DNA from 2 places in the Blastococcus sp. SYSU DS0619 genome. Region 1 is predicted to be linked to the other one. Evidence: riboswitches for the same ligand, from Rfam matches in the RefSeq annotation. Region 1 holds a riboswitch; the other holds the start of a gene.

The links. A riboswitch is a leader RNA that binds a small molecule or an ion and turns the genes downstream of it on or off. The one in region 1 is predicted to bind cyclic di-AMP.
Region 2: another riboswitch for cyclic di-AMP. It lies ahead of ACI79T_RS09815 (murein hydrolase activator EnvC family protein); the one in region 1 lies ahead of ACI79T_RS11400 (NlpC/P60 family protein).

Annotation. Positions count from the first base shown of each region.
Region 1 covers NZ_JBJHAM010000007.1:141,750-150,539, forward strand. The annotation lists gene ACI79T_RS11360 (putative cobaltochelatase) at 1-1,362, shown strand, start outside; gene cobO (cob(I)yrinic acid a,c-diamide adenosyltransferase) at 1,362-1,976, shown strand; gene ACI79T_RS11370 (cobyrinate a,c-diamide synthase) at 1,970-3,364, shown strand; gene ACI79T_RS11375 (energy-coupling factor ABC transporter permease) at 3,351-4,043, shown strand; gene ACI79T_RS11380 (energy-coupling factor ABC transporter substrate-binding protein) at 4,040-4,348, shown strand; gene cbiQ (cobalt ECF transporter T component CbiQ) at 4,345-5,082, shown strand; gene ACI79T_RS11390 (energy-coupling factor ABC transporter ATP-binding protein) at 5,079-5,924, shown strand; gene cobA (uroporphyrinogen-III C-methyltransferase) at 5,921-7,594, shown strand; cyclic di-AMP (ydaO/yuaA leader) riboswitch at 7,731-7,883, shown strand; gene ACI79T_RS11400 (NlpC/P60 family protein) at 7,898-8,790, shown strand, end outside.
Region 2 covers NZ_JBJHAM010000005.1:251,718-270,945, forward strand. The annotation lists gene aceE (pyruvate dehydrogenase (acetyl-transferring), homodimeric type) at 1-1,095, shown strand, start outside; gene ACI79T_RS09750 (GH1 family beta-glucosidase) at 1,160-2,563, opposite strand; gene ACI79T_RS09755 (LacI family DNA-binding transcriptional regulator) at 2,836-3,864, shown strand; gene ACI79T_RS09760 (M20 metallopeptidase family protein) at 3,896-5,101, opposite strand; gene ACI79T_RS09765 (pirin family protein) at 5,147-5,740, opposite strand; gene ACI79T_RS09770 (PucR family transcriptional regulator) at 5,785-6,963, shown strand; gene ACI79T_RS09775 (acyltransferase domain-containing protein) at 7,123-8,325, shown strand; gene ACI79T_RS09780 (beta-ketoacyl-ACP synthase III) at 8,426-9,394, shown strand; gene ACI79T_RS09785 (acyl carrier protein) at 9,510-9,752, shown strand; gene ACI79T_RS09790 (beta-ketoacyl-[acyl-carrier-protein] synthase family protein) at 9,839-11,080, shown strand; gene ACI79T_RS09795 (acyl-CoA carboxylase subunit beta) at 11,113-12,525, shown strand; gene ACI79T_RS09800 (DUF3145 domain-containing protein) at 12,736-13,236, opposite strand; gene ACI79T_RS09805 (maleylpyruvate isomerase N-terminal domain-containing protein) at 13,731-14,624, shown strand; gene ACI79T_RS09810 (TVP38/TMEM64 family protein) at 14,621-15,295, opposite strand; gene ACI79T_RS09815 (murein hydrolase activator EnvC family protein) at 15,342-16,574, opposite strand; cyclic di-AMP (ydaO/yuaA leader) riboswitch at 16,599-16,730, opposite strand; tRNA gene ACI79T_RS09820 (tRNA-Ile) at 16,891-16,967, shown strand; gene ACI79T_RS09825 (hypothetical protein) at 17,195-17,329, shown strand; gene ACI79T_RS09830 (VanZ family protein) at 17,357-17,854, shown strand; gene ACI79T_RS09835 (hypothetical protein) at 17,902-18,279, shown strand; gene ACI79T_RS09840 (SGNH/GDSL hydrolase family protein) at 18,332-18,994, opposite strand; gene ACI79T_RS09845 (hypothetical protein) at 19,102-19,228, shown strand, end outside.

The sequences.
Region 1 (8,790 bases):
ATCGCCGCCGCCCGCGCCCGGCTGCCGCGGGTCGTCCTCTCCGACGCCGCGCTGCGCCAGGTCACCGCCGTCTGCGCCGCCTTCGACGTCGACGGGCTACGCGCCGACCTGGTCACCGCCCGCGCCGCGATCGCGCACGCCGCCTGGTGCGGCCGCGACGAGGTGACCGAGGACGACGTGCGGGTCGCCGCCCGGCTGGCGCTGCCGCACCGCCGCCGGCGCAATCCCTTCGACGCCCCCGGCCTGGACGACGAGACGCTGGAGCAGGCGCTCGCCGACTCACGCCCGGAGGACGGCGGCGACGGCCCGGACGACGAGCCGCCGACCGATCCGTCCGACGGCCCCGACGACGGCGACGGCCCCTCGGGCGGCGGCCCCGGGGACGGCCCAGGCATAGGAAGCAATGCCTACGGATCGGACGGCGAATCGCAGGCAGAGCCTCCTATGCCCGGGGACGGCGAGGGAGCGGGCGAGCCGACGACGGCGCCGCGCGGGGAGGGCGGCGGGCGCACCGACGCGACCGCCGCCGAGCGCCCGGCGGTCGCGCCGTCGGACCCGTTCCGCACCCGTCGCCTCGAGGTCCCCGGCCTCGGCGCCGGAGCGGCCGGCCGGCGGTCCCGGGCCCGCAGCGAGCACGGCCGCGTCGTGGGCGCCACCCGGCCGGCCGGCTCCGTCACCCGCCTGCACCTGCCGGGCACCGTGCTCGCGGCCGCGCCGCACCAGCTCGCCCGCGGGCGCAGCGGTCCGGGCCTGCGGCTGGCCCGCGAGGACCTCCGGCAGGCCACGCTCGAGGGGCGTGAGGGCAACCTCGTGCTGTTCGTCGTCGACGCCAGCGGCTCGATGGGCTCGCGGTCGCGGATGGCCGCGGTGAAGGGCGCCGTCCTGTCGCTCCTGCTCGACGCCTACCAGCGCCGCGACAAGGTCGGGCTGGTCACCTTCCGCGGCGCCGAGGCGGACCTGGTCCTCCCACCGACCTGGTCGGTGGAGGCCGCCGCCGCCCGGCTGACCGAGCTGCCCACCGGTGGGCGCACGCCGCTGGCCGCCGGGCTGCTCCGCGCGCACGAGACGCTGCGCGTCGAGCGGGTCCGCGATCCCCGCCGCCGTCCGCTGCTGGTCGTCGTCACCGACGGCCGGGCCACCGGGGCCCGCGGTGGCGACCACCTGGGCGACGCCCGCCGCGCGGCCGGTCTGCTGGCCGGTGCCGGCGTCGCGGCCGTCGTCGTGGACTGCGAGAGCGGTCCGGTCCGCCTGGGCCTGGCCACCGCCGTCGGCGACGCCCTCGGCGCCCGGACCCTGCGGCTGGACGAGCTGGCCGCCGACGCGCTGGCCGCCACGGTCCGCACCGCCCGGCAGGCCGCCTGATGCCCCGCGGGCAGGTCGAGGTCGTGCCCGCGGACGGGCTCAGCACCCGGCAGCGCCGCAACCGGCCGGTGCTGGCCGTGCACACCGGGGAGATGAAGGGCAAGTCCACCGCCGCCTTCGGGATGGCGATGCGCGCCTGGAACCAGGGCTGGTCGATCGCGGTCTACCAGTTCGTCAAGAGCGCCAAGTGGAAGGTCGGCGAGGAGAACGCGCTGACCGCGCTGGGCCGGCTGCACGCCGAGACCGGCGAGGGCGGCCCGGTGGTCTGGCACAAGATGGGCTCGGGCTGGTCGTGGTCGCGCAAGCACGGCGCCGAGACCGACCACGCCGCCGACGCCGCCGAGGGGTGGGCGCAGATCAAGCGCGACCTCGCCGCCGAGGCGCACCGCTTCTACGTCCTCGACGAGTTCACGTACCCGCTGAAGTGGGGCTGGGTGGACGTCGACGACGTCGTCGCGACGCTGACCGGCCGGCCCGGCAACCAGCACGTGGTCATCACCGGCCGCGACGCCCCCGCCGCGCTCGTCGAGGCCGCCGACCTGGTGGTGGAGATGACCAAGGTCAAGCACCCGATGGACGCCGGCCAGAAGGGTCAGCGGGGCATCGAATGGTGACGGTCCCGAGAGTCGTGGTCGCCGCGCCGAGCAGCAACGCGGGGAAGACCTCGATCGCCACCGGGCTGATCGCGGCCCTCACCGCGCGGGGGCTGACCGTCTCCCCGCACAAGGTCGGCCCCGACTACATCGACCCCGGCTACCACGGCCTCGCCGCCGGCCGGCCCGGGCGCAACCTCGACCCGTGGCTCGTCGGCGAGGAGCGGATCGCCCCGCTCCTCATGCGCGGCGCCCTGCACCCGCGGCCGGCCGACGTCGCCGTCGTCGAGGGCGTGATGGGACTGTTCGACGGCGCGGCGCACCCCTCGGTGGAGCCGGGGTACGCCTCCACCGCGCACGTGGCCCGGCTGCTGCGGGCGCCGGTGGTCCTGGTGGTCGACGCCGCCTCCCAGGCGCACAGCGTCGCGGCGCTGGTGCACGGGTTCGCCACCTTCGACCCGTCGGTGCGGCTCGGCGGCGTGGTGCTCAACCGCGTCGGCAGCGACCGGCACGAGACGATCCTGCGGGAGGCGCTCGGCGCCGCCGGGGTGCCCGTGCTCGGCGCGGTCCGCCGGGACGACCGGCTGCACACGCCCTCGCGCCACCTCGGTCTGGTGCCCGCCGCCGAGCGGTCGGCCGCGGCGGTCGACACCGTGCGCCGGCTCGGCGAGGTGGTCGCCGGCAGCGTCGACCTCGCCGCCGTCCTGGCGCTGGCCCGCTCCGCTCCCCCGCTGGACGCGACCCCCTGGGACCCGGCCGCCGAGGTGCCCGCGGGTGCCGGCCGGCCTCGGATCGCGGTGGCCGGCGGGCCGGCGTTCACCTTCGGCTACGCCGAGAACACCGAGCTGCTCGAGGCCGCCGGCGCGGAGGTGGTGACCGTCGACCCGCTGCGCGTCGAGGCCCTCCCCGAGGGCACCGCCGGGCTGGTGGTCGGCGGTGGGTTCCCCGAGGTGCACGCCGCGGACCTCTCGGCCAACGAGGGCCTGCGGGCCGACGTCGCCGCGCTCGCCGCCCGCGGCGCACCGGTCGCCGCCGAGTGCGCCGGGCTGCTGTACCTGGCCCGGGAGCTCGACGGCGTCCCGATGTGCGGGGTCCTCGACGTGACGACGGCGATGGGCGGCCGGCTGACCCTCGGCTACCGGGCCGCGGTCGCCGCCGTCGACTCGGTGCTGGCCGCGGCCGGCACCCGGGTGCGCGGCCACGAGTTCCACCGCACGACCGCCGACCCCGGCGCGGGGCCGTCCCCGGCCTGGCACTGGGCGCCCGCCGGCGCCGAGGGCTTCGTCCGGGGCGGCGTGCACGCCTCCTACCTGCACCTGAACTGGGCCGGCACACCGTCGGTGGCCGCCCGGTTCGTCACCGCCTGCGCCGCGGCCGACCGATCGGAGCACGCCCGTGCACATCGCTGAAGGTTTCCTGCCGGCCGGGCACGCCCTCGGCTGGACGCTCGCCGCCGCGCCGTTCGTCGCGCACGGGGCCCGGGCGGTCGTCAAGGAGGTCCGGGAGAACCCCGAGTCCACCCTGCTGCTCGGCGCCGCCGGCGCGTTCACCTTCGTGCTGAGCGCGATCAAGCTCCCTTCGGTCACCGGCAGCTCCAGCCACCCGACCGGGACCGGGCCGGGCGCGATCCTCTTCCGCCCTCCGGTGATGGCGTTGCTGGGCACCGTCGTCCTGCTGTTCCAGGCGCTGCTGCTGGCGCACGGCGGGCTCACCACCCTGGGCGCCAACGCCTTCGCCTTCGCGGTCGTCGGCCCGTGGACCGCCTACCTGGTGTACCGGCTGACCCGTGCGGCGGGCGCGGGCCTGCTGCCCGCGGTCTTCGCGGGGGTCGCGCTGGCCGACCTCGCCACCTACGTCACCACGTCGCTGCAGCTGGCGCTGGCCTTCCCCGACGCGAGCACCGGGTTCGCCGGCGCCCTGGTCAAGTTCCTCGGCGTCTTCGCCGTCACCCAGATCCCGCTCGCGATCGGTGAAGGACTGCTCGGCGTGCTGCTGTTCCGGGTGCTCACCGTCAACGCCCGCCCGGAGCTGGAGCGGCTCGGCATCCTGCGGCCCGCCCCGCTCGTCCCCACCGGAGGTGCCGCGTGAGCCGGCGCACGCTGGTCGACGCGCTGCTCGTCCTCGCCGTCGTCGCGCTCTTCGCCGTGCCGCTCCTGGCCGACGGCGGCAGCTCCGAGTACGGCGGCACGGACGCCGCCGTCACCGAGGAGCTGGCGGCCGACGGGTACACGCCCTGGTTCGAGTCGCTGATCAGCCCCGCCGGCGAGGTGGAGTCGGGGCTGTTCGCCCTGCAGGCCGCGATCGGCGGCGGCGTCCTGGGCTACGTCCTCGGCCGGCTGCGGGGTCGCCGGTCCGCCGGGCGACCGAGCACCGCGGGAGCCGACGCCCGGTGACCGGCCTGGCCGTCGACGACGCCGCGTGGGCCAGTGCCTGGCGCCGCCGCGCCCCCGGGGACAAGCTGCTGCTCTGCGCCGGTCTGGTCGGCTGCGCGCTGGTGCTGCCGCCCTGGCCCGGTGCTGCGCTGGTGGCGGCCAGCGCGGTGGCGCTGGCGCTGGGGCCGGCCCGGGTCCCGGCCGGCACGTTCCTGCGCGCGATCCGGTGGCCCCTGGCCTTCATCGCGGTCGGCGCGGTGACGGCGGTCGTCACGGTCGACGCCGGCGGGCTGGGCTGGGCCCCCGACGCCGCCGGGCGGGCGGGTGCGCTCGCGGGGCGGGCGGTCGCCGGCAGCGCCGCGGTGCTGCTGCTGGCCACCACCACCCCGATGTCGGACCTGCTCCCGCAGCTGCGCCGGCTGCGCGTCCCCGCCGCCGTGGTGGAGATCGCCTCGGTCACCTACCGGCTGCTGTTCGTGCTGCTCGACAGCCTGGGCACCGTGCGGGAGGCGCAGGCCGCCCGGATGGGCTGGTCCACCGCGCGCCGCTCCTACCGCTCCGCGGGCCTGCTGGCCGCCGCTGTCCTGACCCGGTCGTGGGACCGGGCCCGGCGCATGCAGGAGGGGCTGGCCGGCCGCGGGATGGAGACCGGGCTGCGGGTGCTGCCCGACGCGCAGCCGTCGTCGCGCCCCTTCCTGGCGTTGGGCCTCGCCCTGCCGGTCGGCATCGCCGCGGTCACCCTGGCGGTGCGGTGAGCCACCGCACGCTGGCCACCTCGGGACTGGTCGCCGGCTACCCGGGTGCGGCGCCGGTGCTGTCCGGCGCCACGGTGTGCATCCCACCGGGCCGGCGGCTGGCCCTGCTGGGTGCCAACGGCTCGGGCAAAACGACGCTGCTGCGCTGCCTGTCCGGGGCGCTGCGGCCGGCCGCGGGCACGGTCACCGTCGACGGCGAGCCGCTGGCGCACACCCGACGCGGGCTGCGCGCGCACCGGCAGGTGGTCCAGCTGGTGCTGCAGGACCCCGACGACCAGCTGTTCAGCGCCTCGGTCGGCCAGGACGTCTCCTTCGGCCCGCTGAACCTGGGCCTGGCCGAGGACGCCGTCCGGGCCCGCGTGGCCGAGGCGCTGGGCCTGCTCGGCGTCGACTCCCTCGCGGAGAGGCCGACCCACCAGCTCTCCTACGGCGAGCGCAAACGGGTGGCGATCGCCGGCGCGGTCGCGATGCGGCCGTGCGTGCTCCTCCTCGACGAGCCGACCGCCGGGCTGGACCCGACCGCGGTCGCCGACACCCTGGCCGCGCTGACCCGGCTGCAGGAGCACGACTCGACGGTGGTCATGAGCACGCACGACGTCGACCTGGCGCTGCGCTGGGCCGACGAGGTCGCGGTCGTCGTCGACCGCACGGTCGTGCAGGGCGCCCCCGGCGCGGTCCTCGGTGACGGCGACCTGCTCGGCCGGGCCCGGCTGTCCCGCCCGTGGGCGCTGGAGGTCGGGGCCCGGCTGCGTGACCTCGGCCTGCTCCCCTCCGGCCCGCTCCCCCGGGACGCCGCGGGGCTGCTCGCGGCGCTCCCCGAGCGTCCGGCGGTGCCGACGTGAGGACCGTGGGCATCGGGTTGAGCTCGGGGGTGAGCGCTGCCGAGGTGCTCGCCGCGGTGGACGCCGTCCTGCCCCCCGCCGCCGGTCCGGTGCGGCTGGCCACCCTCGACACCCGGTCGGCCGAGCCGGGGCTGGTGGCGGCCGCCGCGCGGCGCGGCTGGCCGCTCACCGGCCACCCGGCGGCGGAGCTCGCCGCGGTGCGGGTGCCCGCCCCGTCGGCGACCGTCGCGGACCGCGTCGGCACGCCCTCGGTGGCGGAGGCGGCCGCCCTCCTCGACGGCGGGGTCCTCGTCGTCGGCAAGACGGTGCACGGCCGGGTGACGGTCGCCGTCGCCCGCGCGTCCGACGTCGACACCGCCGACGCCGACGCCGACGCACTGCCCGAGCCCGACGACCGAGGAGGACCCGTGACCACCGACCGTGCCGGCGAGGTGCTGCACCCGGTGGGGCTGCGGCTGGCCGGCCGGCACGTGGTCGTGGTCGGTGGGGGCGCGACGGCGCACCGCGGGGTCGCCGGCCTCCGGGCGGCGGGCGCGCGGGTCACGGTGGTCGGCCCCGCGGTCACCCCGGCGCTGGAGTCGCTGGCGGCGACCGGCCGGATCGCCTGGCACGCCCGGCCCTACGCCCCCGGCGACCTCGGCGGCGCGTGGTTCGCCCTGGCGGCGACGGGCGACCCGGCGGTGGACGCGGAGGTGGCGGAGGAGGCCGAGCGGAGCCGCGTCTTCTGCACCCGGGCCGACGACCCGGCGCTGGCCAGCGCCGTCCTCCCGGTCGCCGGCCGGGCCGGCGACCTCGCGGTGGCGGTGCACGGCGCCGTCGACCCCCGCCGGGCCGCGGGCGTGCGGGACGCCGTGCTCGCCGGACTCGGGGACGGGACGCTGCCCGTGCGGGCGCCGGGCTCCGGCGGCACCGGGAGCGTGGTGCTCGTGGGAGGTGGCCCCGGCGATCCGGGGCTGATCACGGTGCGTGGCCGGCAGGCGCTGGCGGAGGCCGACGTCGTGCTGGTCGACCACCTGGCCCCGCAGTCGTTGCTGACCGCCCTCGCCCCGGGCGCGCAGGTGATCGACGCGGCCAAGCTCCCGCGCGGCCGGTTCATGGCGCAGGAGCGGATCAACGCGCTGCTGGTGGAGCACGCGCGGGCCGGCAAGCGGGTGGTGCGGCTCAAGGGCGGGGACCCGTTCGTCTTCGGCCGCGGCATGGAGGAGCTGCAGGCGTGCACCGCCGCCGGCATCCCGGTCGAGGTGGTCCCCGGCATCACCAGCGCCGTCGCCGTCCCCGCGCTGGCCGGCATCCCGGTCACCCACCGCGGGCTGACCCACGAGTTCGTCGTCGTCTCCGGCCACCTGCCACCGGGGCACCCGCAGTCCCTGGTCGACTGGGCGGCGCTGGGCCGGCTGCGCGGCACGCTCGTCGTGCTCATGGGCGTGGAGACCGCCCCGGCCATCGCCGCCGCGCTGGTCGAGCACGGCCGGGCACCGGAGACCCCGGTCGCGGTGGTCAGCGACGGCTCCACGGCCACCCAGCGGTCGATGCGGACGACGCTCGCAGAGCTGCCCGAGGCCGTCCGCGCCGCCGGCATCCGCCCGCCGGCGGTCTGGGTCGTCGGTGAGGTGGTGAGCCTCGCCACGTCCACGGAGAGCGCGTCGACGGTGCGCCGTGACCCTGCGTGAGACCACGGTCGACCCAGGGACAAAGGTGCGGAGGAAGTGCTCACCCGATCTGGTGACCTCGTCGATCGCCGCCTAGCGTGGGCCCGTCCGGACGGACCCGTCCGTCGCTCAACCGGTGACAGCCGTCCGGACGCCGCCGAACCACCCGCCGGCTCCGGCCGGCAGCAGGACCGGGGACCCATCGCACTCCCGGGGTGAAGCGACCGACTGTCCCCTGGGCCCGCCGGACGCCGGGCGTCTTCCCGCCCGAACCCGTCAGCTAACCCGGTAGGCGGCCGTGGAAGAAAGGACCACCCGCCGAACATGGCGAGTTCGCTCACCCCTGCCCAGCGACGGATCACCGGACGCCGGGCCCTGGTCGCCCTCGTGGCCGCCGGCGGTGTCGCCCTGACGCCGCTCCCCGCGTTCGCCGACCCCGAGCGGCCGACGACCTCCCAGGAAGCCGCCGAGCTGATCGCCGGCCGCGCGCACGACCTCGAGGTGCTCACCGAGCGGTTCAACGAGACCCGCGAGCAGCTCAAGGCGACCCAGGAGGCGGCCGACCGGGCCGCCGAGGAGCTGACCGCCGCGCACGCCGCCCTGGGGCAGGCCCAGGACCGGGTCCGCACCGTGGCCCGCAGCGCCTACACCGGCGAGGGGCTGGGCACCCTCGAGGCCGTGCTGACCAGTGAGTCGGCCGGCGACCTGGTCGACCGGGTCGGTCTGCTCGACACCATCGCCCAGCACAACAACGGCGTGCTGGGCGAGGCGCGCCAGGCCGGCGAGGACGCCGACCGGGCCCAGGCCTCGGCCGAGCAGGCGGCGCGGGACGCCCAGGCGCAGGTCGACCGGGTGGCCGCGGAGCGCACCCGGCTGGACCAGCAGATCGCGGACTACCAGGCGCAGTACGAGCGGCTGACCGAGGAGGAGCAGCGCGCCTCGCGCGCCGCCGCGGAGCGGCACGCCCTCGAGGAGGCCGCCGCACAGGAGGCCGCCGCGCAGGAGGCCGCCGCCGCGGCTGCGGCGCAGGCGCCGTCCGCCGAGGCCCCCGCCCCGGCGGCGCCGCGCGCCTCGGCCCCGGCCGCCGCCGCACCGGCACCGGCTGCTCCGGCGCCGGCTGCCCCGGCACCTCCGGCCCCGCCGGCCCCGACGGGCGGCGGGAGCGGTGCCGCCCAGACCGCGGTGAACACGGCCCTGGCCCAGGTGGGCGACCCCTA
Region 2 (19,228 bases), on a different contig from region 1:
GTCGACCGCGAGCTGATGCTCACCTACAAGGAGTCCGAGCAGGGCGTGATCCTGCACGAGGGCATCAACGAGGCCGGCTCCGCGGCGTCGTTCACCGCCGTCGGCACGTCCTACAGCACGCACGGCGAGCCGATGATCCCGATCTACATCTTCTACTCGATGTTCGGGTTCCAGCGGACCGGCGACTCCCTCTGGGCCGCCGCCGACCAGATGACCCGGGGCTTCCTGCTCGGCGCCACCGCCGGGCGGACCACGCTCAACGGTGAGGGCCTGCAGCACGAGGACGGGCATTCCCTGCTGCTGGCGCACACCAACCCGGCGGTGGTGTCCTACGACCCCGCGTTCTCCTACGAGGTCGCCCACATCACCCGCGACGCCCTGGTGCGCATGTACGGCGAGGACCCGGGCGCCCCGCTGGGTGGCGCCCGCTCCCCCGACGTCATGTACTACCTGACGGTCTACAACGAGCCGTTCAGCCAGCCGGCCGAGCCGGAGGACCTGGACCGGCAGGGCGTGCTGGCGGGCATGTACCGCTACGCGGAGGGCCCGCGGGCCGACGACGGCGCGGCCGGTGAGGTCAAGGCGCAGGTGCTCGCCTCCGGCGTCGCCGTGCCGTGGGCACTGCGGGCGCAGGAGCTGCTGGCCGAGGACTGGGGTGTCTCGGCCGACGTCTGGTCGGTGACGTCGTGGACCGAGCTGCGCCGCCAGGCCGACGAGTGCGCCGAGTGGAACCTCCTGCACCCGGAGGAGGAGCCGCGGACCCCCTACGTCACCCAGCGGCTGCAGGAGACGACCGGCCCGGTCGTGGCGGTGTCGGACTGGATGCGCGCCGTCCCCGACCTGATCGCGCCGTACGTGCCCGGTGGCATGTCGACGCTGGGCACCGACGGGTTCGGCCTCTCCGACACCCGGCCGGCGCTGCGCCGGCACTTCCACGTGGACGCCGAGTCGATCGTCGTCCGCACGTTGGCGTCGCTGGCCGACGAGGGCCACGTGGACCGCGCCACGGTCCGCGAGGCCGTGGAGAAGTACCAGGTGCGCGACGTGCAGGCCGCGCCCGCCGAGGAGCGGTCGGACCCGAGCCCGGCGACCTGAGGCACGGCAACTGAGACACGGAGGCCGGCGGCGCAGACCCCCCCCTGCGCCGCCGGCCGCCGCCTCAGCCCTCCGGAGCCTGCCGGTGGCGCCGGAGGAGTTCGGCGTAGGCGCGCCCGCTGTCCTTCACGGTGCGCCGCTGCGTCGCGTAGTCCACGTGCACGATCCCGAAGCGCTGGGCGTAGCCGCGGGCCCACTCGTAGTTGTCCAGCAGCGACCAGGCGAAGTAGCCGCGGACGTCGGCCCCGTCGTCCATGGCCGCCCGCACCGCGGCCAGGTGGCGGAACAGGTAGTCAGTGCGCTCGGGGTCGTGCACGCCCCCGTCCGCGGCCACCTCGTCGGGCCAGGCCGACCCGTTCTCGGTGATCACCAGGGGCAGCGCCGGTGCCTGGTCCCGCAGCCACCGCAGCAGCCGGGTGAAGGCCTCCGGGCTCACCCCCCAGCCCATGGTCGTGGTCGGCCCCTCGGGGTCGAGCTCGACGACGTCCTCCCCGCCGATGAAGGACGTCGGCTTCTCCGGCGACCGGACGCCGACCTGCACGGTCGACTCGAAGTAGTAGTTCACGCCCAGCCAGTCCAGCGGCGCGGCGATGGTCGCCAGGTCGCCGTCCTGCACCGGCAGGGGCGCCCCGGCCGCGGCGAGGTCGGCGACGACGTCCTCGGGATAGGCCCCGGTCACCACCGGCACCAGGAACATCCGGTTCTGCTGCCCGTCCAGCCGGCGGGCGGCGTCGACGTCGGCGGGCCGGTCGGTCGCCGGCGTCATGGGCGTGAAGTTGAGCGTGATCCCCAGGCTGTCGGCACCCTTCTCCCGCAGCACCCGGGTCGCCAGCCCGTGCCCCAGCAGCAGGTGGTGCGTCGCCCGGGACGCCGCGACGGCGTCGCGCTGCCCGGGGGCGTGCTGGCCGGACATGTGCCCGAGCAGCGCGCTGCACATCGGCTCGTTGAGCGTGGACCAGTGCCGCACCCGGTCCCCCAGCGCGTCGTGCACGATGCCGGCGTAGTCGGCGAAGCGGGCGGCGGTGTCGCGGGCCGCCCAGCCGCCCCGGTCCTGCAGCGCCTGCGGCAGGTCCCAGTGGTAGAGCGTCAGCCAGGGGTCGACGCCCGCCGACAGCAGCTCGTCGACCAGCCGGCGGTAGAAGTCCAGTCCCCGCTGCTCCACCCGCCCGGCGCCCTCGGGCAGCACCCGGGACCAGGCGACGGAGAACCGGTAGGCCGACAGGCCCAGCTCGGCCATCAGCGCGACGTCGTCCCGGTAGCGGGTGTAGTGCTCGGCGGCGACGTCGCCGGTGTGGCCCTGGAACGTGCGTCCCGGGGTGTGGCTGAAGGTGTCCCAGATCGACGGCCCGCGGCCGTCGGCGTCGACCGCGCCCTCGATCTGGTACGCGGCGGTGGCCGCACCGAAGGTGAAGCCGGGTGGGAAGTCGAGGCCGGCCGCGAGCTCCGGTCGGACGTCGGTCCAGGTCATGGGCGCGTGGCTCCTCGGCGAGACGCGGACGGGACCGCCGACGGGTGCCGGCAGGGGGACGGCGGGACCCTCCCGGCTCATCGGCCGACCCTCCCGGGTTGGCGGCCGGCGATCCGCGTGAGAGCGCTTCCACCATCCGTGGCAGTCACAGTGGCGGGGCGGCACGGAGCCTGTCAAGAGGCTCGTGGAAACGCTTCCACGACTTACGGTGGGCATTCGGCGGACGCGCGCGAGGCGCTCGACCGCGCCGACCAAGTCCTGGAGGGATGCCCGTGACCGCCACCGGTGCGCGGCCCACGACGCCCACGCTCGACGAGGTGGCCGTGCTGGCCGGGGTCTCCCGGGCCACCGTCTCGCGGGTCGTCAACGGCTCCCCCCGGGTCAGCCCCGAGGCCCGCCGGGCCGTGGAGGCCGCCGTCGAGACGCTGCGCTACGTCCCGAACCGGGCGGCCCGCAGCCTGGTCACCCGGCGGACCGACACGATCGCCCTGGTGCTGTCGGAGGCCGACACGCAGGTGTTCTCCGACCCGTTCTTCGCCAGCATCGTGCAGGGGCTGTCCGCACGGCTGGCCGACACCGACCTCAACCTGGTGCTCTTGGCCGCCCGCGGGGAGCGGGAGCAGGAGAAGATCGGCCGCTACGTGCGGCAGGGCCACGTCGACGGCGTGATCCTCATGTCGCTGCACAGCGACGACCTGCTCCCCGACATCCTCGCCGGGGCGCACGTGCCGGTGGTCCTCTCCGGGCGCCCGCTCGACGGCCGGCCCGTCGCCTACGTGGACGCCGACAACGCGGGCGGGGCGGCCGCGGCCACCCGGCACCTGCTGTCCCTGGGCCGGAGCCGCATCGCCACGATCACCGGGGCGCTGGACATGGTGGCCGGCCTGGACCGCCTCGCCGGGTACCGGGCCGCGCTCGCCGACGCGGGGCGGGCCGAGGCTCCCGAGCTCGTCGCCGCGGGCGACTTCACCGAGGCGGGCGGGCTGCACGCGATGACCCGGCTGCTGGCCGCGGCGCCCGACCTGGACGCCGTCTTCGTCGCCTCCGACCCGATGGCAGTCGGTGCGTTGCAGGCGCTGCGGGCGGCCGGCCGGCGGGTGCCCGAGGACGTCGCCGTCGTCGGGTTCGACGACGCGGCCGTGGCCGCCGCGTGCGATCCGCCGCTCACCACCGTCGCCCAGCCCCTCGGCGAGATGACGGCACTGATGCTGGAGCTGCTGCTCGACCAGATCGAGGCCGGCGAGCGCGCGGTCGAGTCCCGCGTCTGCGCCACCAGCCTGGTCCGGCGCGCCTCGGCCTGAGGGCCGCCGGCGCGCCGCCGCAGGGGGCCGCTCAGCCGGAGAGCGACTGGAGGGCCATCTGCGCGTACAGCGCCACGCCGGCCGGCAGGGGCTCCTCGTCGAAGACCACGAGGTTGGAGTGGTTGGCCGGGGCGGTGGCGGGGTCCACACCCGGCGGGCGGGCGCCGAGCCAGGCCATGACGCCGGGCACCCGCTGGAGCACGTAGGAGAAGTCCTCGGCGCCCATGAGCGGGGCGGGCATCAGCACGCTGGCCTGCCGGCCGAGCAGCTCCGCGGCGGTCTCCAGCACCTGGGCGGCCATGCCCGGGTCGTTCCTCGTGACCGGGTAGCCCTCGCTGTGCTCCCAGTGCAGCTCCAGCTCGTGCGCGGCGGCCACGTGGGTGGCCACCCGCCGCACCGAGGCGACGACGTCGGCCCGGCGCTCGGCCGACAGCGTCCGGATCGTCCCCTCCAGGTACGCCGTGTCGGGGATGACGTTGTTGGTGGACCCCGCCTCGATGTGCGCCACCGTCACCACCGCGGGGTCGAAGACGTCGACCCGCCGGGTCACCATCGCCTGCAGCGCCAGCACGATCTCGGCCGCCACCGGGATCGGGTCGGCGGCCGCGTGCGGCTCCGAGGCGTGCCCGCCGCGGCCGCGCAGCGTCATCCGCCACTGGTCGGCGGCGGCCATCATCGGCCCGGGCCGGACGTTGACGCTGCCGCTGGTCAGCGTCGAGGAGATGTGCAGGGCGAAGGCCCCGCTCACGGGCGCCTCCGGGACGATGTCGAGCAGCCCCTCGTCGAGCATGTACCGGGCACCGTGGAAGCCCTCCTCGCCGGGCTGCACCATGAAGACGACCTGGCCGGCCAGCTCGTCCCGGCGGGCCGCCAGCAGCCGCGCGGCGCCGACCAGCATCGCCACGTGGGTGTCGTGCCCGCAGGCGTGCATCGCACCGGGCACCTGCGAGGCGAAGGGCAGGCCGCTGTCCTCGTGCACGGGCAGGGCGTCCATGTCGCCGCGCAGCAGGTACGTCGGCCCCGGGCGGGCACCGCGCAGCACCCCGACGACGGAGCTGGTCGTCGTCCCCGTGGTGACCTCCAGCGGCAGCTCGGCGAACGCCTCCAGCACCGCGGCCTGCGTGCGCGGCAGGTGCAGCCCGATCTCCGGGTGGCGGTGCAGCTGGCGGCGCAGCTCGATGGTGCGGTCGGCGTCGGAGTACGCGGCGGCGAGCAGGTCGGAGGGGCGGGTCGGCATGCCTCCACTCTCACCCACCCGACGGGCATCGCGCCCGTCGCGGGGTCAATCCGCCCAGCTGGGCCGGCCGGCGTCCACCTGCCACACCACGACGGCGGCCTCCTCCTCGGTGCGCACCGGGCCGGCCTCGTGCCGGCGCACACCCGCGGCGCCGGCGACCAGGACCACGCCCGCCGGCGGGGTCAGCTCCTCCCCCGGCGCCGCGCGCCCCAGCCACAGCCGGGCGTCGGGGCGGCCCAGGTCGAGCCAGCCGCCGGCCGCCCGGCGCACCTCGTGCGCCGCGGGCGCGCCCGGCGTGGCGCTGCGCAGGTAGCACTGCAGCACCCGGGCACCGTCGGCACCGGCCACCTCGTCGTGCGCCAGGCCGGTGCCGGCGCGCAGCACCGCGACGTCGCCGGCGGCCAGGGCGGCGCCGTCCCCCCACCGGTGGGTCAGCGACCCGGTCAGGACGACGGCGACGACGTCGACCGCCCGGTGCTCGTGCCGGCCGTAGCCCGCGCCGGGCGCCAGCCGGTCGTCGGCGACCCGCAGCAGCGGGCCCAGGGAACCGTCGTCGGGGGCGAGCACCACCCGGGAGTCCAGCCCGGTCGTCACCGGCGGCGGGGCTGCCGGCGGGGCGCCGACCGGGGGAACGTCCACGGCTCCACTCTCCCCGACCGCGGCCGACGTGACACGCTGACCCGGTGAGCCGGGTGACCCACCGCCCGCCGAGCGACGCGACGCTCCGGCGGCTGGAGCGAGCATCCGGGTCGTTGGCCACCCAGGCCGTCGCCCGGATGGACGACGACCTGTCCTGGTTCCGGGCGATGCCGGCCGACCAGCGCTCGTGGGTCACCCTGGTCGCCCAGGCCGGCATCGCCTCCCTGGTCGAGTGGTGCCGCAACCCGGGCCGCCCCCCGCGGCTCACCGGCGAGGTGTTCGGGGCCGCCCCGCGGGAGCTGGTCCGGGCCGTGGCGCTGAAGCAGACCGTCGACCTGATCAAGGTGACCGTCGAGGTGGTGGAGGAGCGCGTCACCTCGGTGGCTGCGCCGGGCGACGAGGACACCCTGCGCCTGGCCGTGCTGCAGTACAGCCGGGAGGTCGCCTTCGCCACCGCGCACATCTACGCCAGCTTCGCGGAGAGCCGCGGCGCCTGGGACGCGCGCCTGGAGGCGCTCGTCGTCGACGCGCTGGTGCGCGGGGAGCGGTCCGAGGAGCTGTCCGGCCGCGCCGCCGCGCTCGGCTGGGCCGCCGGCACGCCGGCGCTGGTGGTGGTCGGCGCCGCCCCCACGGACGTGGCCGACCCGCACGGCGCCGTCCGGCGGACCGCCCGCAGCCTGCGCTGCGACGTGCTGGTGGGCGTGCACGCCGACCAGCTGGTGGTCGTGCTCGGCAGCGCGGAGGGCCTCGAGGCCGCCGCGGAGCGACTCAGCGACGACTTCGGCGACGGGCCGGTGGTGACCGGCCCGGTGGTCGACGGGCTCGGGCGCGCGGCCGTCTCCGCCGCGGCGGCGCTCGCCGGGCTGCACGCGGCGCGCGCCTGGCCGGAGGCGCCCCGCCCGGTGCCGTCCGACGCGCTGCTGGCCGAGCGGGCGCTCGACGGCGACCCGCTGGCCCGGGCCGCCCTGCAGGAGCAGGTGGCCGCCCCGCTGCGCTCGGCTGGCGGCGGCGTGCTCGAGACGGTCCGCGCGGTGCTCAGCAGCGGGGGCAACCTGGAGGCCAGCGCCCGGGCGATCTTCGTGCACCCCAACACCGTCCGGTACCGCCTCAAGCGGGCCGCGGAGCTGACCGGCCTGTCCGCCACCGACCCCCGCGGCAGCTGGACCCTGCAGGTGGCCCTCGCCCTCGCCGCCCTGGACCGCGACCGCTCGCTCTGGCACTGAACCCGTCCCCGCGCTCACCAGGCGTGCGGTTTCCACCACGATCGAGCCCCGGAACGCCTGTCGATCATGCATGTGTTGGAGGAATCCTCCAAAGATCACCACGGTGCTTTCGTTCCCCCACACCGCGCGCGGACCGATGATCACTGGCACGGTGAGGGGGTGCTCGCCGTCCTCGCCCCGGGTCAGGGTGCGCAGAAGCCCGGGATGCTGACCGACTGGCTCGACCTGCCCGGCGCGGAGCCGTTCTTCCGCTGGGCCGGCGCGATCGCCGGTGCCGACCTGCTCGCGCTCGGCACGACCGGTGACGCGGAGGCCATCAAGGACACCGCGGTCACCCAGCCGCTCGTGGTCGCGATGAGCCTCTTCGTCGCCCGCGAGCTCGGTGGGCTGCCGGGCCCGGTGGCCCACACGCCGCAGACCGGCCGGGACGTCGTCATCGCCGGGCACAGCGTCGGCGAGCTGACCGCCGCGGCGCTCGCCGGCGTGCTGTCGGTCGAGGCGGCGATCGCGCTGACCGCCGTCCGCGGCCGGGCCATGGCCGCCGCCTGTGCCCGGACGCCCACCGGGATGTCCGCCGTCCTCGGCGGCGAGCCCGACGAGGTGCTCGCCGCCCTCGAGGGGCACGGGCTCACCCCCGCCAACATGAACGGTGCCGGCCAGATCGTGGCCGCCGGCCCGCTCGACGGGCTGGCCGCGCTCAAGGCGGAGCCCCCGGCGAAGGCCCGGGTGATGCCGCTGCCGGTCGCCGGCGCGTTCCACACCGCGTACATGGCGCCGGCGCGCGATGAGCTCGAGGGCCTGGTCGGCGGGCTGCGGCCGGCCGACCCGAGCCGGTTGCTGCTGTCCAACGCCGACGGCGCCGCCGTCGACTCCGGCGCCGAGGCGCTGTCCCGGCTGGTCAGCCAGGTGACCAACCCGGTGCGCTTCGACTCCTGCCTCGCGACCATGCGCCAGCTCGGCGTCACCGCCGTCATCGAGCTGCCGCCCGCCGGCGCACTGGCCGGGCTGGCCAAGCGCGAGTGGAAGGGCGCGGGCATCGAGGTGCTGGCCGTCAGCGGCCCCGCCGACCTCGACCGCGCCCGGGAGCTCATCGCCGCCGAGCGCGGCCGCGCGGAGGCCGAGCACCTGCCCGACTGGCGCATGGTCGTGGCCCCCGCCCGCGGCACGGTCAGCCCCGCGCAGGTCGCCGAGGGCAGCCACCTGCCGGCGGGGACCCCGCTGGGCTGCATCCGCGGCCGGCGCGAGGAGGTCAACGTGTCCGCCGCCTACGACGGCGTGCTGGCCGAGTGGCTCGTGCACGAGGGGGACCTCGTCGACGCCGGCGACCCGATCGCCCGGCTCTACCCGGAGGTGACCGCGTGACCCCGAAGACGACGTCCGAGCGAGCAGCGCCCCTGGCTGGGGGCACCTACCGCTTGCGGGGGACGGCGACCGAGGAGCGGAACGCGGACGGAGTCGAGGCATGACACGGCTCCAGCTACCGCCCGGCGCCCCGGGGGCCCGCATCATCGGGCTCGGGAGCTACCGCCCCCGCCGGCGGGTGACCAACGACGACCTCGCCCAGCGGATGGACACCAACGACGAGTGGGTCCAGAGCCGGGTCGGCATCGCCGAGCGCCGCTGGGCCGAGCCCGACGAGACCCTCGTGGAGATGTCGGTCGCGGCCGGCGGGAAGGCGCTGGCGGCCAGCGGCCTCGACGCCGGGGACATCGACCTCGTGCTCCTCGCGACCACCAGCCCGCCGAAGGCGATCCCGGGGCTCGCGCCGCGGATCGCCCACCAGCTCGGGGTGCCCCGCCCCGGCGCGTTCGACGTCAACGCCGGCTGCGCCGGCTGGTGCTACGCGCTCAGCGCCGCGGCCGACGCGATCCGCAGCGGGACGGCGCGCAACGCGCTCGTCATCGGCGGGGAGCGGCTCACCGACTACACGAACCTCGAGGACCGGGCGACGGCGGTCATCTTCGCCGACGGCGCCGGCGCCGCGGTCGTCACCGCCTCCGACGAGCCGGCCATCGGCCCCGCGGTCTGGGGCAGCGACGGCGACCTGCACGAGGCCATCGCCATCCCCCCGGGCGAGCAGGGCATGAGCATGGCGGGGCAGGCCGTGTACCGCTGGGCCACCACCAAGCTGACCGACATCCTGGTCGAGGCCATGCGCCGCGCCGGCGTCGGGCCCGACGACATCGACGTCTTCGCGCCGCACCAGGCGAACCTGCGGATCATCGAGCTGATGGCCAAGCGGCTGAAGCTGCCGGAGCGCACGGTCATCGCCCGCGACATCGTCCGCTCGGGCAACACGTCGTCGGCGTCGGTGCCCCTGGCCCTGGCGGCGCTGCAGGAGAGCGGCGAGGCCAAGAGCGGCGACGTCGCCCTGCTGCTCGGGTACGGCGCGGGCCTGACCTTCGCCGGCCAGGTCGTCGTCCTGCCGTGACCGTTCCCACCCCCGTGGGCGACCTGCCCATGGACAGCTCCACCCCAGTCGTCCGGGACACCGTGTCCCGGACGTCGGCGGGCACCGCCCGCCTGATCCGAGAGAGAGGACCCGCGTGAGCACCCAGGAGATCCAGTCCGGTCTGGCCGAGATCCTGGAGGAGGTCGCCGGGGTGTCGCCCGCCGACGCCACCCCGGAGAAGTCCTTCACGGAGGACCTCGACGTCGACTCGCTGTCGATGGTCGAGATCGCCACCGCCGTCGAGGACAAGTTCGGCGTCGCCATCCCCGACGACCAGCTCGCCAACATCAAGACCGTGGGCGACGCGATCACCTTCATCGAGAAGAACCAGGGCTGAGCCCCGCGGGTCCCGCCGGCCGACCGCCGGCGGGACCCGGTCCCCCGATCCGGCCTCCCCGGCCGTCGTCCGCACGAGGAGATCCCATGAGCCCGTCCACCACCGACGTCGTCGTCACCGGCCTGGGGGCCACCACGCCGCTCGGCGGCGACGTGGCCAGCACCTGGGACGCCCTGCTCGCCGGGCGCTCGGGCGTCAGCCGGATCACCGACGAGTGGGTCCAGGAGTTCCCGGCCCAGCTCGTCGCCCGCCTGGCCACCGACCCCGCCGACCACATCGACCGGGTCCGCGCCCGCCGGCTCGACCGCAGCCAGCAGGTGGCGGTCATCGCCGCCGAGCAGGCCTGGGCCGAGTCGGGAGCCGCCGACTCCGGCGTCGCCCCCGAGCGGATCGCGGTGGTGTTCGGCACCGGCATCGGTGGCGCCCTCACCCTGCTCGGTCAGGACGACGTCCTGGAGGCGAAGGGCCCCAAGCGGGTCTCGCCGTTCACCATCCCGATGCTCATGCCCAACGGCCCCGCCGCCGCCGTCGGGCTGGCCGTCGGCGCCAAGGGCGGCGTCCACGCGCCGGTCAGCGCCTGCGCGTCCGGCGCCGAGGCCATCCGCTGGGGCCTGGACCTGCTGCGCTTCGACCGGGCCGACATCGTCCTGGTCGGTGGCACCGAGGCCTGCGTGCACCCGCTGCCCATGGCCGGGTTCGCCGCCATGCGCGCCATGTCCACCCGCAACGACGAGCCCGAGCGCGCGTCCCGCCCGTTCGACAAGGCCCGTGACGGCTTCGTCCTCGGCGAGGGCGCGGCCGCGCTGGTGCTCGAGCGCGCCGACTCCGCCGCCGCCCGCGGGGCCCGCGTGCACGCGAAGGTGGCCGGGGCCGGCGCGACCGCCGACGGCTACGACCTCGTCGCCCCCCACCCGGAGGGCGAGGGCGCCGGCCGGGCGATCGCCGCGGCCCTGCGCGACGCCGGCCTCTCCCCCAGCGACGTCGGGCACGTCAACGCGCACGCGACGTCGACCCCCGTCGGCGACACCGCGGAGGCCGCCGCCATCCGCTCGTCGCTGGGCGACCACGTCCTCGTCAGCGCCACCAAGAGCCAGACCGGGCACCTGCTCGGCGCCGCCGGAGCGCTGGAGTCGGTGTTCACCATCCTCGCGCTGCGCGAGCAGATCGTCCCCGCGACGGCGAACCTCGACGACCCCGACGACGACGCCGCCGTCCAGGCCCTCGACATCGTCCGGCACGAGCCGCGCCGGGCCACGCTCACCGCAGCGGTCAACGACTCCTTCGGCTTCGGCGGGCACAACATCGCGCTGGTCTTCACCACCGCCTGAGCGCCCGCCCCGCACCCCTTCTTGGAGACGCCGTGACCACCGCCCAGGCCAGCCCGACGCTGCCCGCCCCCGATCCGCGTGACCCGGAGGACCGGCTGCGCCGGTTCTTCGACGACGGGTCGATGCAGCCGCTCGGCGCCCGGGACACCTCCGGGGTGATGGCCGCCCGCGGCCGGGTGTCGGGGAGCCCGGCCATCGCCTTCTGCACCGACGCCACGGTGATGGGCGGCGCCATGGGGGTCGACGGCTGCCGGCACATCGTCGACGCGATCGACGCGGCACTGCGCGAGCGGGTGCCGGTCGTCGGCATCTGGCACTCCGGTGGCGCCCGGCTGGCCGAGGGCGTGACCGCGCTGCACGCCGTCGGCGAGGTGTTCGCCGCCATGGTGCGGGCGTCGGGTCGCATCCCGCAGATCTCCGTGGTGCTCGGCCCGGCCGCCGGCGGAGCGGCCTACGGCCCGGCCCTCACCGACCTGGTCATCATGGGACCGGCCGGCCGGGTGTTCGTCACCGGACCCGAGGTGGTGCGCTCGGTCACCGGCGAGAACGTCGACATGGAGAGCCTCGGCGGCCCGGACACCCACGGCCGGCGCAGCGGCGTCGTGCACGTCGTCACCGACTCCGAGCCGGCTGCGCTGGAGACCGCCCGGCTCGCCGTCGACCTGCTCGCCGCCCAGGGCAGCTTCGCCTCCGCCTCCGGGGAGGTCGCCTCCGACCTCGGCGCGCTGCTGCCCGAGCAGACCAACCGGGCCTACGACGTGAAGCCGCTGGTCTCCTCGGTGCTCGACGAGCCCGGCCTGGAGCTGCACCCGCGGTTCGCACCCAACGTGGTCACCACCCTCGGCCGGCTGGCCGGGCGGACGGTGGGCGTGATCGCCAACAACCCGCTGCGGCTCGGTGGCTGCCTGGACTCGGCGTCCGCCGAGAAGGCGGCCCGGTTCGTCCGGATGTGCGATGCGTTCGGCGTCCCGCTGGTGGTGCTGGTCGACGTCCCCGGCTACCTGCCCGGTGTCGGCCAGGAGTGGGACGGCGTCGTGCGCCGGGGGGCCAAGCTGCTGCACGCGTTCGCCGAGGCGGTCGTGCCGCGGGTGACCCTGGTGACCCGCAAGTCCTACGGCGGGGCCTACATCGCGATGAACTCCCGGTCGCTGGGCGCCACCGCCGTCTTCGCCTGGCCGGGCGCCGAGGTCGCCGTGATGGGCGCGAAGGCGGCCGTCGGCATCCTGCACCGCAAGAAGCTGGCCGCCGCCCCTCCCGGTGAGCGGGAGGCGCTGCACGCCCAGCTGGCCGAGGAGCACGAGCGGATCGCCGGCGGGGTCAACCGTGCGCTGCAGATCGGCGTCGTCGACGAGGTCGTGGAGCCGGCGCAGACGCGCAAGCGGCTGATCGAGGCGCTCGCCGGCGCACCGCTCGGTCGCGGGGCGCACGGCAACATCCCGCTCTGAGGGCGTCGGCGCGGCTCTCCGGCCTCCGTGGAGCCCGCCGCAGCCGGGTCGCGCCCCGGGAAGTGGTAGGTCGTCCGGGCGCCGCTTCCCCGACGGCGCCCGGACGACCGGTTCCAGGCTACGACGCCTCCCAGCCCCGGCCGGGAGTGTCGTGCTCGGATCGTGACCTCCCTCTCGGGGACGCCGATCCGACGAACGGTGGAACTCCGGCTACACGACCTGGTGGAGCCAGGTCACCGGGCTGCCGTCGCCGGCGTGGCGGTAGACCTCGAGGTCGGCGTCCCACGCGGCACCCAGCAGCTGGTCGACCCCGTGCCGGAAGGCCTCGATCGACGTCGTGGTCGCGGCCAGGTGGCGCAGCTGCTGCTCGGTGACGATGAGGTCGCCGTTGGCGCTCGTCGGCGCCCGGAAGACCCCGTGCCCGGGCACGTAGGACATCCGCTCGCCGTCGTTGCCGTGGCTCGCCTCCTCGGTGACCTCGAAGCGCAGCATCGGCCAGGCGCGCAGGGCAGCGACCAGCTTGGCGCCGGTACCGGGCGAACCCGTCCACGCCACTTCAGCACGGTAGGAACCGTGCGCTGCGGGCTGCTCAGCCCACGACAGGGAGACCGGCCCGCCGACGACGCGCTCAAGCGCCCACTCGACGTGCTGGCAGAGCGCCTTCGGGCACGCGTGCACGAAGACGACACCCTGGGTTGACCGTCGCTGCACGGGGCACCTCCATCGACTCGATCGGTCTCGTCTTCCCCTACGGACCCATCGATTCGGTGACGCGCCGTTATCGGCAGTGGCGGAGCCAGGCTCCGCGACAAGTTTGCACGATGGTGACCCGATTGCGCCAGCCCGGGTGCGACTGATGAGACGAAAGTGATCGGTGATCCGCGATCCGGCGTCTTGTCGCTGGTCAGCCAGCTATTACCACGCCTACAGGGTTGCGTCCAGCGGCTCCAGGCTATTCACAGGCTCCACGGCCGGGTGGACGGCGCGCCGCGCGGGGCGGACGGCGGCCTGAGCGTGGGCATCGGGGCATTGGTCACGCAGAGTGACTCGCGACGAGAGCCGTGAGCGCGACGTTCTCTCCACGACGTCACTCAGCGTACTGGATGGACCACGAGGTGTGCGGCGGCCTCGGGCTCGGGCTCCGGACCGCCCGCCGTCCCGCGGGCTGCATGCCTGCCCGGCCGGCGGCCGGGTACGGGCGGGACATGGGTGGACACCAGGGCATGGCCGAGGCGGGACGGAACGAGGTCGCCGGGCTGGTGCTCGGCGCGTGGGACGCGTTCCTGGCGCAGGCCGAGACGGTCGACCTGGACCGGTCCTCACGGCTGCCCGGGTGGCGGGCGCACGAGATCTGCGTGCACCTGGGCTGCTGGGACGACCACGCCGCGCTGGACGACCTCATCGCCTCGGCGCGGACGGGCGGGCACGGGACGCCACCGGACCCCGATGCGGTGAACGCCCGGGTCACGGCCGCCCATCGCGGCGCCTCCCGCGCGGAGGTGCTGGACGCTCTGCGCCGCAACCGTGCGGCGACCGCGCGCTACCTGGCCGACGAGCCGGAGGAGCTGGACACCGCACCGGCGGTCTCCGTCGTGGGGCGGGTGCCGCTGCTGAGCGTCGTGCTCGGGCAGGCCTACGAGCTCGCCGTCCACGGGTTGGACCTCGTCTCCTGCGGCGCCGAGCCGCCGTCGGCGGCCGTGCTGCAGTCCGGCCTGGCCGCCCTCACCGACGTGACCGGAGCGCTGGCCGCCTCGACCGGGATCTCCGGGCGCGTCGCCCTCGTCACCCCGGACGGCGGGTGGGGTTTCACCGCTGACGGGGACGGCTGGCAGGTGCACCGGGTGCCGGCGGGGGTCGTCGACGGGCCGGCCGTCGAGGCCGCGGCCGACCTCCTGCTCGACGCCGCCTCCGGCCGGGTCAACCCGGCGCCCGCCGTGGCCCGGCGCCAGCTGAAGGTGCACGACGTCGGCGGGCTGCTCCGGCTGGCGCCGATCGTGCAGCAGGTCCCGGGGATCCCCGGCGGGCCGATCCTGCAGCTGGCCGCGCGCACCGTGGGCGGCGCCGGCGGCATGCTGGGCCGGCTCTTCGGCCGCGGCTAGATCGCCTGCCCGGCGCGGGTCCGCCGCCGGTACCACCATGCGGTCCCGGCGACCAGCAGCACCAGCCCGAGGACGACGAGCGGAACGGCGGCCAGGGCGCCGAACCGGGCGACGGCGACGCCGGTGGACGCGCCGATGCCCACCTGCACGACCGTGCTCGGGACGATGCCGACGGCGGTGGCCGCGAGGAAGGACCCGAACCGGACGCCGCTCAGGCCGGCGCCGTAGCTGGTGACCACGAACGGCATGACGGGGATCAGCCGGCCCACCAGCACGGAGACGAAGCCGCGCTCGGTCACCAGCCGGTCGGCGCGCCGGAGCCGGGGCCCGGCGAGCCGCTCCGCGGCCGGACGCCCCAGCGCCCGGCTGAGCCCGAACGCCGCCATGGCGGAGAGGAGCCCGCCGACGAGCGCGACGGCCAGACCGGGGCCGAACCCCAGGACGACGCCGGCGATGACCGACAGGACCGATCGTGGGACCGGCGCCAGCAGCACCACGACGAGACCCGCGACCAGGAGCCCCCAGGTCGCCGGACCGCCTCCGTCGACCCACTCGCGCACCTGCGCCACCGACGGCAGGTCGACGGCGAGGGCGCCGAACACCCCGGCGAGCAGCAGCGCGACGAGGAGCCCGGCGCGCAGCCAGGTGCCCTCCCCCGCCGCCGGTCGCACGCCGCCATCCTGGACGACGGCGCGCGACCTATGCGGCGGCGCCGGATCAGCCGCAGCTGCCGCCGAGGGAGATCCCGCGCTGGGCGAGCCACGGCACCGGGTTGGTGCGGTCGGCGTACAGGCCGCCCTTGTGCACCTCGAAGTGCAGGTGCGGCCCGGTGGACTGGCCGCGGTTGCCGACCTCGGCGATCTGCTGACCGCCTTCGACGACCTGGCCCGGCGACACGAAGAACTGGTTGACGTGCCCGTAGACGGTGATCGCGCCGTCGTGGTGCTGGATGGCGACCGCGAGCCCGAACCCGCTGGCCGGCCCCGCCTGCAGCACGACGCCGGGCTCCGGCGTGAAGATCGGGGTGCCGATCGGCGCCGCGATGTCCACACCGAGGTGCATGGTCCCCCAGCGGGCGCCGTAGCAGGAGGTGACCCGGCCCTGGGTCAGCGCAGTGGCGCCGCCCGTCGCGGCGACCGCCCCGACGGCCTGCTCGGCGGCCTGCTCGGCGGCCTGCAGCTGGTTCCAGGTGTTCGCCGGCTCGGGGGTGCCCTGCATGCTCAGCATGCGGATCTCCGCCTCGCGCAACTGCTCGTCGAGGGCTGCCTTCTCCGCGCTGAGCGCGTCGAACTCCGCCTGCGCCTCGGCGAGGAGCGCGTCGGTGGCCACCTGGGCCTCCTGGGCGGTGCGGGCGGCTGCGTCGCGCTCGGCGACGGCGGTCTTCGCCTCCTGGTCCAGCCGCGCCTCGCGCGCCTCGACGACCCGCAGCTCCTCGAGCACCTCGGCCCGGTCCTTGCCGAGGATCTCGAGGGTGGCGGCCTGCTGCAGCAGCTCCCCCGGGCCCTCGGCGTGCAGCACCATCTCCACCTCGCTGAACGTCTCGTCGCCACCACCCATGTAGGCCTCCCGGCCGAGGGTCGCGACGTCGTCCTGGGTGCGCCCGAGGGCTTCGCGGACGGCGGCCAGCTCGACGGCGATGGCGTCGGCGTGCTGCTGGGCGGTCGCCAGCTCCGCCTCGGCCTGGAGCACGGCGCCGCTGGCCTCCTCGGCGCGGAGCGTCATCTGCTCCAGCCGGTCCTCGGCGTCGGTGATCCGCTGCTCGAGGGAGGCGACCTCCTGGGCCACGCGGTCGTGTTCGCTCTTCGCGTCGCCGGGTGCGGCCGTCGCGGCCGTCGTCCCCAGCAGGGACAGGGCCAGCAGAGCGGTCAGGGCGGTGGCCGCCCGCCCGATCCGGCGAAGGCCCCCGCGGGTGGGCACGGTGGGGTGGTGCTGGTGGTGCGAGGTCGCCAAGGCGACTGTCTCCGTTCCTCGGTCCGCCTACCAGGTCAGCTGACGGGTTCGGGCCGGAACTTGCCCTACCCCCCTGCCCGTGGAGGCGCAGGCGGGATTCACCCCAGAGAACATGGGTCCCCGGTCCATCCGGCCAGCTGGCCGCACGGTTCGGCGGGGCCCGCCCGAGCTCCCGGGTTCGGGAGCGGCATCGGGTGGGCCGCGGGAGACGGTACAAGCGAATCGGCCAGATGTCACAGGGCGGTAACGAGACGCCCCTCCAGACACGGGCGCGTCCGCGCGGCGTGTCGCCGTCATCTGGCAGGCTGTCAGCACCGGGGCGGTAGCTCAGCCGGTCAGAGCATGGGACTCATAATCCCTGGGTCGTGGGTTCGAGCCCCACCCGCCCCACCACGGTGACCAGCGGGTTCAGCTCCACGGCCGGGTTCTCCCGGACCGCCGGCACTCCCACTGCACGTCCCGCGGTTGCCGACGCCCTCCGTCTCGAGGGGCTCGTGTGGTCGGTTCAACAGTGCTTACCGCTCCAGGCGCGATCCACACCCGGCGCATCGACATCACCCGCGATTACAGAGTGTGGCGAGTCGCTTGCGCTACGGCGTCAGACGGGGCAGCCTGACGACATGGCCGAACGGTTCTTCCGCTGGTGGCGGATGCGCTGCGCCCGCCGATGGGCCGCCCAGCACCAGTTCTCCGCGCGCCCTGCGGACGTCGCCCGACCCGTGGAGGACGGGAGCCGGCCGAGCGTCGCGGCCTGAACCGCCGGCGCCCTACGGTGGGCCCCGATGATCACCGACGTCCTGCTGGAGCACTCGGCGCTCGTGCCGGTGACGCTGGCCACCATCGCTCTGGGCTGCGTCGTCGTCGGCTACGCGGCGGTGCGCAGCCGGCGGTCCGGACGCCGGATCCTGTGGACGCTGACGGCCCTCTCCGCGCTCCCGGTCCTCGCACTGACCTTGACCCCGTCCGCGAAGGGGCAGCTCGACCAGGTGGTCTGCACGGTGCAGTTCGCCCTGCCCTCGCTGACCCGCGTCGAGCTCCTGGCCAACGTGGCGCTGTCCCTCCCCGTGGTGTTCTTCGCCGCACTGGCCTCGCGGCGTCCGCTGCCGGTGCTGGCGGTGGGCTCGGTCACGTCGGCCGGCATCGAGGCCCTCCAGGCACTGGCGCCGGCCATCGGGCGCGCCTGTGACACGAACGACTGGGCGATGAACACCCTCGGCATGACCATCGGCGTCGCGCTGGCGGTCGGCACGACGCGGCTCGCCGCTGCCCGGGCGCGATAGCCCCCGGGCGATCCGTGCATCGCCCCGGACCGGGGTAGCCGGGAGCCATGACACCCGACGAGCTCGGCCCCGCCACTCCCCCGCCCCCGCCCCGGTTCGGACCGCTGCCCGCGCTCGTCGCGCTGGTGCGACTGCCCTGCGACCTCGTGGTCCTGCTGGACTACGCCGTCCGCCAGCTCCCCCCGCTCCTGCAGGACGTGCGCAGCACCGTGAACGGGGTCGCCCGGCTGGTGCGGCACGGCGAGGACGAGGGCGCCCTGCGCGAACTACTCGACGAGCTGGCCCGCGCGGCCCGGGCGGACAACGCCGGCGCGCTCGCGCACCTGCTGCGCTCGTCGGGCGACCTGTCGGCCGTGCGGGCCGAGCTCGAGCTGCTCCGCCTCCGGGCGGCCCGGGCCGGTAACACCGACGTGCTCGAGGAGTGACGCCGACGGTGCCGGGATGACCACCCGGCGCCGCGCGGCCCTCCGGGGTGCGTCAGTCCGCCGCGGCCGCTACCCGCCGGGCCAGTTCGCGGGCGCCCGCGGGCGACGGGTGGACCCCGTCCCGGGTCAGCGCGCGGTCGCCCAGCACAGCGGCGAAGTCCACCAGCTCGGCGCCCGCCTCGGCGGCCAGCCGGCGCACCGCGTCGTTGAGGTCCGTGGCGTCCGTGTCGTGCCAGGGCTGCACCGTCGCGAGCACCACGGTGCCCGCGGCGTCCCCGGCGAGCCGGACCGCCTCGCGCAGGTTCGCCACCGTCTCCTCCGTCGGCACCCCGAGGCGCAGGTCGTTGGTGCCGGCCTGGACGACCAGGACGTCGGCCTCCGGCGCGTCCGCCGCGAGGCGGTCGAGGATCTCCGCCGACGTCTCCCCCGGGACGGCCGCGTTCCCGGCGTCGGTGAACCGGTCGGAGCAGACGAGGTGGGAGTACCAGGAGCGACGGCCGTGGAAGCCGAACCGGGGCTCGCTGTCCCCGTGACTGATCGAGTCCCCGTAGACCGCCAGGGAGCGGTCCCCGTCGTCGCCCGCCCACGTGACGCACTCCGCGTGGACCGCACCCCGGACGAAGGCCCTCGTCGGGCTGCCCGGGACCAGGACCGACAGGGCGGCGACGAGCACGACGACTCCCGCGGCGACCACGACCGTCCGCCTCCGCGCCATGGCGCCCGACGCTACTGGCCCGCGCCGCGCCGCCGACTCCGGCCGCCGGAACTTGACATGCCGATGCGGCAAGTCTTTTACTTGCCTCCATGGAAAGCGATTCGCCCGTGACCCCGCGTCCCGGCCGTCCCTCCACCGCCGACGCGCGCGCAGCGCTGCAGACGCTCGAGGACGATCGGGCGGTCCTCGCCGACCGGCTCGCCGCCCCGCGCTGGCTGCACCCGGTCTTCGCGC